Regions from separate parts of the Glutamicibacter sp. 0426 genome, predicted to be linked through region 4. Evidence: riboswitches for the same ligand, from Rfam matches in the RefSeq annotation. Region 4 holds a riboswitch; each other region holds the start of a gene.

Region 1 (3,051 bases), on a different contig from region 4:
GTGGCGACCTTCTCGAAGACCGCCTGGCGGACATCGCGTCCGACGCTCATGGAGGTCTTGGCGCCGAAGTAGACGGCGGCGACGGCGGTGGCCACCTGGATCAGGGCCACCACCAGCATCAGTCCGCCGGTGCGCCAGATGTAGTCGATATCGGCATTGACCACGCCGACATCGATGATCTTGGCGTTCAGGCTGGGAAGGTAGAGCGTAGCCATGGTGGTGGCCAGCTGCAATATGACTACTGCGGCAATCCACCCGGCATAGGGTTTGGAGTGTTTCAAGATGAGCTTGAGAAGCATGTGGAAAATCCTCGCTGGCATCACGCTCTCCGGCATGCTGGGCCTTCGGATTAAGGGCAGCGTGATTGAAGAGCGATTGCCAGTCTAGCGCTCCGCTTGGACACTTAGTATCATCCTTCCGATTGATATTTGCCAACCAGTGATTAACGCCCGATTAACCTCAAGATTCCGGGGATGGTGGCGTTAATCATAGATTATGGAATTAACGCAAAGCGGCTTGGTTTCCGGCGGATTTTCATCCACCGGAAACCAAGCCCCAGTTACGCCTGCACGCTGCCGGGAACCTCGCTGGCGCAGTTCCCTCGGATGTACTTGGACAGGGCCACGGACGGGCGTTCGAAGCCCAGCAGCCGCGGGAATTCCGCCCAGGCTTCGGGCACCAGCTGCACAATGTGCTCAGGGCGCGTCCGCTCTTCCATGATGCTTCGGCCAGTGATCGGGTCCTTGCCGGTCACCCGCAGATATCTCTGGCCAGCCTGCGGGTTTTTGGCGGTGATCCCGAGCAGTTCCAGCCGTCGCCCAAGGAGTTCTTGGTCCCCGACATTTCTGCAGAGCCGGCGGGCATGGTCCAGCGCGGCTTTCAGCCCTGCGTTGACAGCCCAGTACAGTTCCGGGGTGAATCCGGCGGCAATCCAGCGGGCCACGTATTCGTGGATGTGGGGAAGATTCAGGCACAGCAGTCCACCTCGCTGCTTCTCGGCTTCGAAGGCCAGGAATCCCCCTGACTGGAGGGTGCTCGATCCTGCGTGGAAAGGATAGTCCAGCAGCACGCTGTGCCACTTCCGCTCGCCGTCGGTTCCTTGCGGATTCCCTGTTGTGTATTCATGATTGGCGCCCATGTCATCCTCGCGTTCCGTCCAGGCGGCGCAGCATCTTGAAGGATCAGCACCACCGATCGACTTGCCCGGGATGGCTTCCCGGACCGGCTCTTCCCCTGGGGCACCCCGCTCGATGAGGAGGGTTGCCACGCGGCTAGCCAGGTACTTAGCGCCGCGATTCTGTGAGCTTGGTTCGATAGTACTGGGCACCACCGACAGTTCGGCTTGGGCCGGTGCGCAGCACCGGCCCAGCAAGCGATTCGATCAGTTCCCGATTGGCGGCGGCGCCACCTCGTCGTGCTTGGTCTTCTCGCTGTCCTTCTGCTTTTCGGAAGGCACAGTCACGATGATCGACGCGATGGCGATGACCACCATCAGCACGTTGAACAACAGGCCGATGGCGCCACCGAAGCGCAACGCCACATTGTCCTGCCGGCCAATGAACAGGCCCCAGGACTGGATCAGTGCCGGATCCATGGCCTGTCCAGCCACATACAGGGCCGCGGAGATGGCCACGCCGATGGCGTTGCCCAGTGACGAGGCCATCTTGTAGATGCCGGACGCGGAACCCACCTCGCTGTCGGGGACATTGGACAGCGCCGCGTCGGTGGACGGCGTGGCATAGAAGCCCAGGCCGATGCCGAACAGCGTGAACCCGATCACGGAGAGCAAGATGTACTGGTCGATATACAGGAAAGTCATCGAGCACATCAGGATGCCCACACCGGTGATCATCGATCCCCAGAGCATCGGCTTCTTCGGCCCGAAGCGCTGCAGCAGCTTCTCACCCACGCGGATCGTGGCAAGGATGGCCACCAGATAGCCCAAGGTCAGCAGGCCGGACTGCAGCGAGGACATCCCGGCCGCCACCTGGACCAGGCCCAGCGAGACAATCAGCGTGCCTGCCGCGCCATTGAGCAGGAAGTTGGACAGCGTGGCGCCGGTGAAGGTGCCGTTGGAGAACAGCTTCAGGTTCACGAAGGGATTGCGGCTGCGCACCTCGATCTGCAAGAACAGCAGCCCGGTGACCACGAAGATCGCCACGAGCGCGATGCCTCCCAGGCTCAGCCAGCCGATATTCGGACCCTGGGAAATGTAGACGTTGATGGAGACCAGCATGACGATGAAGAAGATGAGGCCGGTGAAGTCGACGCGGCGCTCGGCTGCCGGATCCTGCTCGGCCTTGGATTCCGGGGTGCCCTTGAGCAGGAAGAGCGCCAGCACCGAGAGCACGATGGAGGTCCAGAAGATCGAACACCAGCCCAGGAAGCTGGTGGCCATCAGCCCGCCGAACAGTGCGCAGAACCCGGAACCGCCCCAGGAGCCGATGGACCAGTAGGACAGGGCCGCTGGCGGCCCTTCCCCTCGTAGTAGGTCTTCACCAAGGCCATGGTCGCAGGGATGATGCAGGCGGCGGACAGGCCCTGGACCACGCGGCCGCCCAGCAGCATGGCGCTGGTCAGCCCGCCCAGGTTCTCCGGGGTCAGGGCGATCAGCAGCGAGCCGGCGATGGAAAGCCAGATGCCCAGGTAAAGGATTTTCGCCCGGCCCAGCCGGTCGACCAGTCCGCCGGCGACCACGATGAAGATGCCGGAGAACAGCGAGTTGATGGACACCGCCAGATCGGCCAACGTTTCTTCGACGCCCAGCTGTCCGCGGATCCCGGGAATGACGTTCAGCAGGGTCTGGGCGAAAAGCCAGAAGTTGATGACTGCCAGGACGATGCCCAGCAGCCATTTGTCGGTGGGCTGCTAGGTAGTGGCGCCCGTGGTTGGTGCTGCGGACATCGTCTGCTCCCTACTCTTGTGCTCCGTTGTCCAGGTAGGCCAGTGCGGCCACCACCTGGGTGCTGGTTGCTGTTTGGAGGGTTGGGTGGATCACCGGTGCGAAGAACGGCGAGTGGTTGGCAGGGATATCGGAGGCGACGGTTCCCG
Region 2 (3,051 bases), on a different contig from region 4:
GCGGCTGGGATTCTCCGCGCAGGAAGTACGCGCCGACCTCGATCTTCTTGTAGTCCACCGGGTCATGCAGCGAGTGGGTGCGCACATTGCGCCAATACAGGTCCAGGCCCACCGAGCTCGCGGTCGAGGATGATCCGGTCACCTCGAAGATCCGGTTCGCCACCTCGACGCCCACCTCGGTGGAAACCACCTTGGCTTCGGCAATTTCCACTGCCAGCGCGGCCCGCTCGGGCTGGGTGACGTCTCCGGCCTTCGACAGCAAGGCATCGAATTTCCGGCCGAGCTTCTCGGTCAGCGCCGCCACCGCGGCGGTGCGGGCCTTGAGCTCCCCGACGATCCGCTGGAAAATCGGATCCTGGGCGTAGGTGTCGGCCTGCGAGAACAGCCAGGCGTTCTTGCGGCCCAGCAGGATCTGCTTGCCACGCTCCAGCGCTCCTTCGGCAATGCCCAGGTAGAAATTGGCGAAAGCCAGCTGGATGCCCGGGGTGAGCAAGGTGGACACCGGTTCGTCGGTGACGAATCCGAGCAAGTCCTCGGCTTCAAGCCTGACGTTGTGGTACTTCAGCGAGTTGGATGCGCTGAGCCGCTGGCCCAGGTAGTCCCAGTCGTCAACGATTTCCAGTCCTTCGATGTCGCGGGGCAGCACGAAGGCGAGAATCTGCCCGTCGTATTCCCCGCCCTGGACCAGCGCGTTGATGACGATGACCTCGCCAACACCGGAACCAGTGGAGAACCGCTTGGCCCCGTTCAGCCGGTACCCATCCCCTTCGACGCTCAGCGTCAGATCCGGGTCAACCGGATTCACCGAATCGCCCCAGAGCCACCCGCCTTCCACGGTGCGTTGCCACCACTTGCCTTGCGCCCCCGCCGGAGCATAGAAGGCAATGCCCGACTGGTTGATGTAGTGGTAGGCCAGCAGCTGCGCGATGGATCCATCGGCCGCCGCCAGGATGCGGACCACGTCGAATGCCGTTTCCCAGTGGGCTCCTGCTCCGCCGAATTCTGCAGGCACCAAAAGGTTCAGCAAGCCGGCTTCGCGCAGCAGCTGCACCTCGGCGAATGGCTGCTGGTTCTTGCGGTCGCGTTCCAGGGCGTCTTGTGCGAGCGTGCCTGCCACCTGCTGGGCAACTTCGCGCCACTGCTCCAGCTCGGTTTCGCTGGCGTTCCCATAGTAGGGAACTCGGCGTAGTCCGGTGTCTTGTACGGTATCTTGCACTGTCATCTTCTTCTCCCTTGCGTTGCAGGTTCCGAAGGACGCAGGGTCCCTGCGATTCCATCGATCCTGGCGTTAGCACTACCTGCGGGATGCAGGCTTGCTGCGGCGTCGCGGAGCCAGGTCTCTCAGCCGCTCTGGATGGGTTGTGCTCCGAGTCAACCACTGCCGGCAGCAGTCACGGAAGGGCACTGTCATGCGAGGGAACGGCAGGACAAAATACGTCATCTTCGAGCCACCTGCTTGCCTGATCGATGGCTGCGCGGCCTTCATATGACACTTGCATGACGAAATTTGAACTCGGGAACTGCGCAACTTCCGAATAGGATGGCTGTTCACGGCGAATAGGCAGGATAGGTGGAACGTGGATCCAGCAAGCGTCATCTCCTTCATGTTCGGGTTGCTGGCCATCACTTTGGTGGCAGCGCTCCTCGCACCCATGGCCCGGGATGGAAAGCTCGCGCGCAATGCGGCCATCGGCATCAGGACGCGCCACACCTTGGCCAGCGACGAGGCCTGGTTGGCAGGGCATCGGCGGGCTGCGCCGCTGGTGGCCGCGGCTTCCTGGGCCGGCTGGGCCATGTTGTCCGGTGCAGCGATCCTCTGCGTGCTGGGCCAGTTCGGTTTCGCCTTCGCCACGACCGGCGCAGGTTATCTGGCCATTATCGTGTTGCTGATGGTCTCGGCTGCCAAAGCGAACCAGGCCGCGCGAGGCATCTAGCGGGCAGGACGTCGCTCTTCGGCTACCGCTTTCAGACACATCCTTAAAGCAACGGATCGCGCCATCGGCAGATGGTGCGATCCATTGCTTGCTGGGCCAGCGTCCTGCTACAGCAGCACGGCTCCCAGGAGCAATACCGTCAGGAAGGCGGCGGTACCCTGAATGGCGGTCGCCACGCTCAAGGTCTTGTATGCGGTAATCACCGGAATGCGGCTGAGCTGCGACACGACCCAGAAGTAGGAGTCGTTGGCGTGCGAGACAACCATCGCACCGGCACCGACGGCCAAGACCGTGAGCACCATGCCCAGTTCCGAACCCAGACCCAAGGAGCCGAGCATCGGCGCGACCAGCGCAGAGGTGGTCACCATGGACACAGTGGACGAGCCCTGCGCGGACTTCAGCGCAGCGGCGATCAGGAACGGCACCGCCAGGCCCAAGCCCAGGCCGCTGAGCGAATCCGAAAGGATCGTGGTCAGATCCGAGGCTGCCAGCACCGCGCCGAAGCCCGCACCGGCACCGGTGATCAGCAAGATCGGGGCAGCGGTGCGCACGGCTTCATGCATCTGCTCATTGAAGACCGCCAGCTTGCTGTCGCCGCTGAGCAGGAAGGTCGCGGAGATCAAGCCGAAGATCAGGGCGATCACCGGAGTACCGATGAAGGAAAGGATTTCCAGGGCAATGCCCTCGCCGAACGGGTGCGAAGGCAGCTTCGCAATGGAAGCGGCGCAGATCAGTACCAGCGGAACCAGGATCGGCATGAATGCCAATGCCGGGCTCGGCAATTTGCCGAAGCTCGCGCGCAGCTGCTCGTAGTCGAGTTCGGAGATGTCGTCATCGCCCTCGCTGGGCAACGGGGTCCACTTGGACTTGTTGAAACGGCTGGCGTAGGCCAAACCTGCCAGCGCAGAGATGGCGGCAACAGGCAAGCCGACGGCGATGATCAGGCCCAGGTTGTCGGCAACCCCGATGCTTTCCGCTGCGGCCAGCGGACCCGGAGTCGGCGGCACCATGGTGTGGGTTGCGTACAGGCCGGTCATCAGGGCGATGGATGTCGCCAGCGCAGAAACGCCGGTGCGCAGGGTGATGGCTTTGCGCAGCGAGTTGAGCACCACGTACC
Region 3 (3,051 bases), on a different contig from region 4:
GCCTGGAGCAGGAAGAAGTAGGGATCGGTGCCCTTGGTGGCGGCCACGGTCTTGCCTGCCAGGTCTTCAACGGACTCGATCTTTGAATCCTTGTCCACTACCAGGGCTGCCCATTCCGGCTGGGAGTACAGGGCGACGGTCTTGATTGGTGCACCGTTGGAACGGTTCAGCAGCGCTGCGGAACCGGCGGTGGAACCGACATCAATAGCACCGGCGCGAAGCGCCTCATTGGCCTTGTTGGAACCTGCGGACTGGATCCACTCGACGTCAACGCCCTGTTCCTTGGCGGCCGCATCCAGCCATCCCTTTTCCTTGAGCACCAGGCTCAGCGGGTTGTACGTGGCAAAGTCGATGGACAAGGTCTGATCACCGGAGTCGGCCGTAGCGTTTTCGCCAGCGCAGCCGGTCAGGGCAACTGCGCCCATGAGCAAAGCGGCGGCGGACAGTGCGGTGCGGCGGGAGAAGCGGTTCAAGAGCATGGAGAATCCTAGAATTATGCGTGCAAGCGGATGGACGATAGGGCAAAGAGCAAGGATCGCCGAGGATCCAATGCGTTCCCTGGATTAATGGTTGGTTGGGTCGACGCCGAGCAGGCGCAGCAGGTGCAGGCGATCGGCAATGAACTTCTCGTCCGTGTGCCGGCGCGGTTTCCCGGCGGAGATCGCTAGGTCTTCGATGACACCAACCGCGCCGTTCCCGGTGCTGCGTCCCAAGACGATAACGCGGTCAGCCAAGGTCAAAGCCTCGTCCACGTCATGGGTCACCATGAGTACCGTGGTGGGGAATGATGCGTGAATTGAGAGCAGCAAATCCTGCATCTTCAGGCGGGTCAGGGCATCGAGCGCGCCGAAGGGCTCATCGAGAAGCAATACGCCCGGGCGGCGGGCCAGCGCGCGAGCCAGCGAAACACGCTGGGCCATGCCTCCGGAAATCTCCCGCGGGCGCAGGCTGGCTGCATGGCTCAGCCCGGTCAGCTCGATCAGCTCATCAATCAGCGCGTCGCCAGAGGTCTTCTCGGTTCCTGGGGCCAGACCCAGCGCAATGTTCTCGCGCACCGATCGCCACGGCAGCAGCCGTGGTTCCTGGAAAGCAACGGCGCATAGCTCGTTGATGCCGTTGACCTCGTGGGTGCCTGTGCGGATGTCACCGGTGGAGGGGTGGTCCAACCCGGAGACCGAACGCAGCAGCGTGGATTTTCCGCAGCCGCTGGCTCCTAGGATCGCGAGGACTTGGCCGGCTGGAATGTGCAAGTTGATGTCGGCCAGCACGGTGCGGCTTTCCTTCTTTGTGGTGAAGGTCCGCGACACGTTGCTGAATTGGACGTCCAGTGCGGTTGAGGTGGTTGAAGTTGCCTCGGGCGCTGCAATGGTAAGAGCCATATCAATCTCCATCGGTCCTGGCGGTAGCACCGGCCTGCGGAGGTGGAGCTCCGAAGGTGGTTGCTGCGGCGTCAAAGAGCCAGATCTCTCGGCCGCTCGGGATGGTTACCCTTCTATTACAGCGAGTCGAACGATTTGGACGCAAATCTTGCGTAACATGAAAAAATCTTCGACAACTGCGTCACATTGCCCAGAAATTTCGTTATTTATTTTACCTAGGTCCGGTTCGATCGACTGCAAGCCAATCCGTGCAACTCATCTTCGATGGGACGGCGATTAGGCTGTGGGATTTGAGCATAGGCCCTTCCAAATCTGAGGCGAAATATGACTTCGCGGCTTGGAAGCGCCGGATTATTACCGTTACAAATGAATCACGACCCATCCAGAGCGGCTGAGAGATCTGGCTCCACGACGCCGCAGCAACCACCCGAAGAGCGGGACGGTGCTACCGCCAGGACCGATGGAAAGAATTGAGAACCCTTATGCCTATTGGCGAATCACCGAATGCCCCAGGGCTGGACTTCAACCAGCTCAGCGATCCTTCGCAAGCCAGCGCTCTGGAACTGGACGAGTTCGAGGAGCAGCTGCCCACCCGGCAGCTGCTGAAGATCACTCCCGGCCCCGGCGCGGATGAGCAGTACGACCGACTGGCCGAAATCTTCCGCCCGGTCTTCGCCCAGATCGCCGCGACCGCCAAGGACCGCGACCTGAACCGCGTGCTTCCCTTCGAGCAGGTAGGCCTGCTGAACCGCGAGCGCTTCGGCGCACTGCGCCTTCCCGTGGCCGACGGCGGCTACGGTGCGCGGCTGGTGGATGTCTTCCGCCTGCTCATCGAGCTCTCCGAGGCCGACTCCCATGTAGGCCAGCTGTGGCGCGCGCATATCGCCTTCGTCGAGAACGTCTTGGCACTGGAAGACGAGGCGCTGCGCAAGAAGTGGGTGGCCCGCATCGCCGCCGGGCAGATCATCGGCAACGCCTACACCGAGCGCGGCGGCAACGCCCTGGGCACCTTGAATACGAAGGCCAGCTTCGTGGACGGGCGCTGGGTAGTCGACGGCGAGAAGTACTACTGCACCGGCACCATCTTTGCCGACTGGACCACTGTTGCGGTGGCCCACCCTGAGCTTGCCGGACGCCAGATCGCGGTGGTGTCCACCCAGCGCAGCGGCGTCAAGATCCTCGATGACTGGGACGGATTCGGCCAGGGCCTGACCGGAACCGGCACCACCGAATTCCATCAGGTCCCGGTGGACTGCTTCATGCCGCAGCAGCGCAACGACTCCGAAGCGGCGATCTTCCAGCTGGTGCTCATGTCCGTGCAGGCAGGCATCGCCCGCGCCGCGCTGAACGACCTGCGCAGCGCCGTGCAGGCACGCACCCGCATCTTCACCACCGGAACCGGGGTGCCGGTGTACCAGGAACCCCAGGTCCTGCAGCTGGTGGGCGAGGTGTCCGCGGAGTCCTTCGCCGCTGACTCGGTGGTGATCGGCGCGGTGCTCGAAGTCGAGGCGGCCCTGGGCGATCCGGGACTGAACGACGAGGAACGCTATGCGGTCTGCGAGCTGGCCGCCAACCGTGCCCAAACCGTGGTGCAGCCGCTGGCCATCGGGGTGACCAGCAAGCTCTTCGACGGGCTGGGTGCCTCGTCCACCAGAAGCGGCTGCAACCTTGA
Region 4 (3,051 bases):
AGCCAGTTGGCAACTTCCACTGCGTTCTGGCCGTGGCGCTCAATGCGCAGCGACAGGGTTTCCAGGCCTTGGGCGATCAAGAACGCATTGAACGGCGCCACTGATGAACCCAGATCGCGCAGCAGCTGCACGCGTGCCTTGAGGATGTAGGCCAGATTCGCGCCGAGGATGCCGTTGATGCCCAGGTCGCGGGCGAAGACCAGGCCGTTGTAGGACTCGTCCGGGGTGTTGAATCCCGGGAAGCGTTCGGCGTCCTTGGCGAAGTCGAAGTTGCCCGAGTCCACGATGACCCCGGCGATGGCATTGCCGTGGCCGCCAAGGAACTTGGTGGCCGAATGGATCACGATATCGGCGCCCCACTCGATGGGGCGGATCAGGTATGGCGTGGCCAGGGTGTTGTCCACCAGCAGCGGCACGCCGGCTTCGTGGGCGATCTCCGAGATGCCCTCGATATCCAGCACGTCCTGCCGAGGATTGGAGATGCTTTCGCCGAAGAAGGCCTTGGTGTTCGGGCGCACCGCGGCACGCCATTCGTCCAGGTTGTCCGGGTCGGAGACGAAGCTGACTTCGATGCCCAAGCGCTTGAGTGTGTGCTTGAGCAGGTTCTGGGTTCCGCCGTACAGGCTCGGGCTGGCTACCAGATGGTCGCCGGCTTCGGCCAGGTTCAGGATGGCGAAGGTGGTGGCGGCCTGTCCCGAGGACAGCAACAGCGCGCCAACGCCGCCTTCCAGATCAGCGATGCGGGTTTCCACGGCGTCGGTGGTCGGGTTGCCGATACGGGTGTAGATCGGTTCCAGTTCCTGCAACGCGAAACGGGCAGCGGCACTCTCGGCGCTCGGGAAGACAAAGGAAGTAGTTTGGAAAATCGGGAGAGCTCGCGCTCCGGTCGTCGGATCCGGGGTCTGGCCGGAATGGATCTGACGGGTTTCAAATGACCAGTTGTTGCTCATGGTTTCCTCCAAATAGCGTTTCATGACTATGGGGGTACGCCGCTGAAAAGACACCGACAGGAAGCACCGTATCGAAACGACTTCCAGGGGGTAACCCGCGCTTGTCCTTGATGCCTTGTGCATTCAAGGGCCAGGTCTTCACCCGGGGCACCCCACCGCGGTTGGAGGGTTGCCGCCCAGTAAGCCGGGGCTTGTTACTGGAACTCATGACCTGCTATCAGTTTGCCCGAAAACCGAAGATCTTTGCAACGCAGTGGACCAGGATTGGACTCAATCGGTCATATTTCGCGAATTCCGCAGATTTTCCGCAGAGTATTCGATAACATCAGCCCACTTAGGGGAGCCTAAGTAGAGACTCGCATCACATGTTGCCATGATGGGCACATGATGAGGCTAGATCACGTAAGTTATGCTTGCGGCCCGGACGGGCTGCTGCCAACCGCTGAAAGAATCTCCGAGTCCCTGGGACTGGAATTCGTCAAGGGCGGCGTGCATCCACGATTCGGAACACGCAATGTCATCTTCCCGCTCAAGCATGGCCAGTACCTGGAAGTGGTTGAAGTCCTGAACCACCCGGCCAGCGACAAGGCTCCCTTCGGCCAGGCCGTGCGCGCCCGCTCGGAGCTCGGCGGCGGATGGATGGGATGGTGCGTCTCGGTGGAGGATCTATCCAGTGCCGAAGACCGCTTGGGCCGCAAGTCCGTGCCGGGGAACCGCAAGTTCCCGGATGGCCGCGAACTTACCTGGCAGCAAATCGGCATCAAGGGCCTGATCGCTGATCCGCAGGTCCCGTACCTGATTTCCTGGGATGAAGGCTCCGAGCCGTTGCATCCGTCCAAGGCGCTGGAGCCTGTCGGCGAGATCAGCCAGATCTCCATCGCCGGCTCACGCGATCGGGTGCTGGATTGGCTGGGCCAGCCGCAGAACGTCAATTTGGGCGCCGTCACCATGCAATATGAAGCGCCGAATGGCACTCCGGGCATCATGTCGGTAACCTTTGAAACCGAGTCCGGCACCGTGGTGCTGTAGGAAACTCGGAAACGAACGCAGGTAGGCGGGGACAATGGCGTCCCCACCTACCTTTTTCGTTAATGGCGTTTCCGTCGCTGGCGCAGGCCTTCGGGCACTACTGGCCGATTCCGATGGCAGGCCCAATCAGCCCGTAGCCGACGAAGCCGATAGCATCGAGCAGGAAGTGGGCGATGACCAGCGGCATCACCCGGCCGTACTTCTGGTACACCCAGCCGAAGACGATGCCCATGAGCATATTACCGATCATCGGCCCCACGCCCTGGTAGAGGTGGTAGCTGCCGCGGAGCACTGCAGAACCGATAATGGTGCTCCACAGTCCCAGCTTCAGCTTCTTGGCATAGGTGAACAGGAAGCCGAGCATCAGCACTTCTTCGAGCACTGCATGGCGTACAGCCGACAGCAGCAGCACGGGGACGCTCCACCAATAATCACCGAGATTGGCTGCTGACAGTGCTGTGGTGACGCCCAGTGCCCGTCCGGCAGCATAGACGCCCAGCGTCCCCACGCCCATGGCCAGGAACAGCCCCGCCCCGAGCATCGTGTCCTTGCCCGGACGTCGCATGTCGAAGCCGATGTCACGGATGGTTCGGCCGGTCGTGCGCTTCATCAGATAGAGTGCCAGCACCACGGGCACCAGCGCGAAGACAATGTCCAGAAGCTGGTAGGTGAAATCAAAGAACTCGCGTGTGCTCAGCGGGTTGTTCAGCGATGTCGTCTGATCACGCAACGGTGCCCTGGTGACTTTATCCGCAAAGCTCAGCAGCGAGTAGACCGCGCTCTGCCCCAAGGACAGGGCGAGAACCAAAATGATCTCGAACCTGAGGGTTCTGCGGGTTGCCGTCGGCTCAATTTGTTCAGCGTTCACGTTCTCGATCATAGGCCGATCTGGCTGTGCGCGTACTGAGTAGCCACGTGGCAAACCTACGATAGCCTGAAGGTGAGACCACCAGCGAGCTGAACGAGAAGGGTACGAATGAGTCGTCCTGCCACGAGTGGAGAACTGCAAATCGCCCGCCAGCTCTGCCCCGATCTTTCGTGGGAAGATGCGGCCGTGAATGAAGGCGGACAA

The links. A riboswitch is a leader RNA that binds a small molecule or an ion and turns the genes downstream of it on or off. The one in region 4 is predicted to bind S-adenosylmethionine.
Region 1: linked by a shared signal. The riboswitch ahead of BKX98_RS16825 (hypothetical protein) and the one ahead of BKX98_RS07220 (bifunctional o-acetylhomoserine/o-acetylserine sulfhydrylase) in region 4 are both predicted to bind S-adenosylmethionine.
Region 2: linked by a shared signal. The riboswitch ahead of BKX98_RS09800 (acyl-CoA dehydrogenase family protein) and the one ahead of BKX98_RS07220 (bifunctional o-acetylhomoserine/o-acetylserine sulfhydrylase) in region 4 are both predicted to bind S-adenosylmethionine.
Region 3: linked by a shared signal. The riboswitch ahead of BKX98_RS11445 (ABC transporter ATP-binding protein) and the one ahead of BKX98_RS07220 (bifunctional o-acetylhomoserine/o-acetylserine sulfhydrylase) in region 4 are both predicted to bind S-adenosylmethionine.

What each region holds. Positions count from the first base shown of each region.
Region 1 covers NZ_MPBI01000003.1:117,908-120,958, forward strand. Annotated here, with positions in the region: gene BKX98_RS08880 (ABC transporter ATP-binding protein) at 1-299, opposite strand, end outside; gene BKX98_RS16825 (hypothetical protein) at 560-1,138, opposite strand; SAM riboswitch class IV at 1,193-1,305, opposite strand; gene BKX98_RS08885 (MFS transporter) at 1,382-2,398, opposite strand; gene BKX98_RS17240 (MFS transporter) at 2,398-2,850, opposite strand; gene BKX98_RS08890 (amidohydrolase) at 2,915-3,051, opposite strand, start outside.
Region 2 covers NZ_MPBI01000003.1:316,311-319,361, forward strand. Annotated here, with positions in the region: gene BKX98_RS09800 (acyl-CoA dehydrogenase family protein) at 1-1,222, opposite strand, end outside; SAM riboswitch class I at 1,271-1,361, opposite strand; gene BKX98_RS09805 (SdpI family protein) at 1,578-1,934, shown strand; gene BKX98_RS09810 (GntP family permease) at 2,042-3,051, opposite strand, start outside.
Region 3 covers NZ_MPBI01000004.1:79,018-82,068, forward strand. Annotated here, with positions in the region: gene BKX98_RS11440 (aliphatic sulfonate ABC transporter substrate-binding protein) at 1-479, opposite strand, end outside; gene BKX98_RS11445 (ABC transporter ATP-binding protein) at 564-1,379, opposite strand; SAM riboswitch class I at 1,385-1,487, opposite strand; SAM riboswitch class I at 1,755-1,846, shown strand; gene BKX98_RS11450 (acyl-CoA dehydrogenase family protein) at 1,862-3,051, shown strand, end outside.
Region 4 covers NZ_MPBI01000002.1:374,914-377,964, reverse strand. Annotated here, with positions in the region: gene BKX98_RS07220 (bifunctional o-acetylhomoserine/o-acetylserine sulfhydrylase) at 1-950, opposite strand, end outside; SAM riboswitch class IV at 1,043-1,162, opposite strand; gene BKX98_RS07215 (VOC family protein) at 1,335-1,979, shown strand; gene BKX98_RS07210 (CPBP family intramembrane glutamic endopeptidase) at 2,077-2,859, opposite strand; gene BKX98_RS07205 (phosphotransferase family protein) at 2,956-3,051, shown strand, end outside.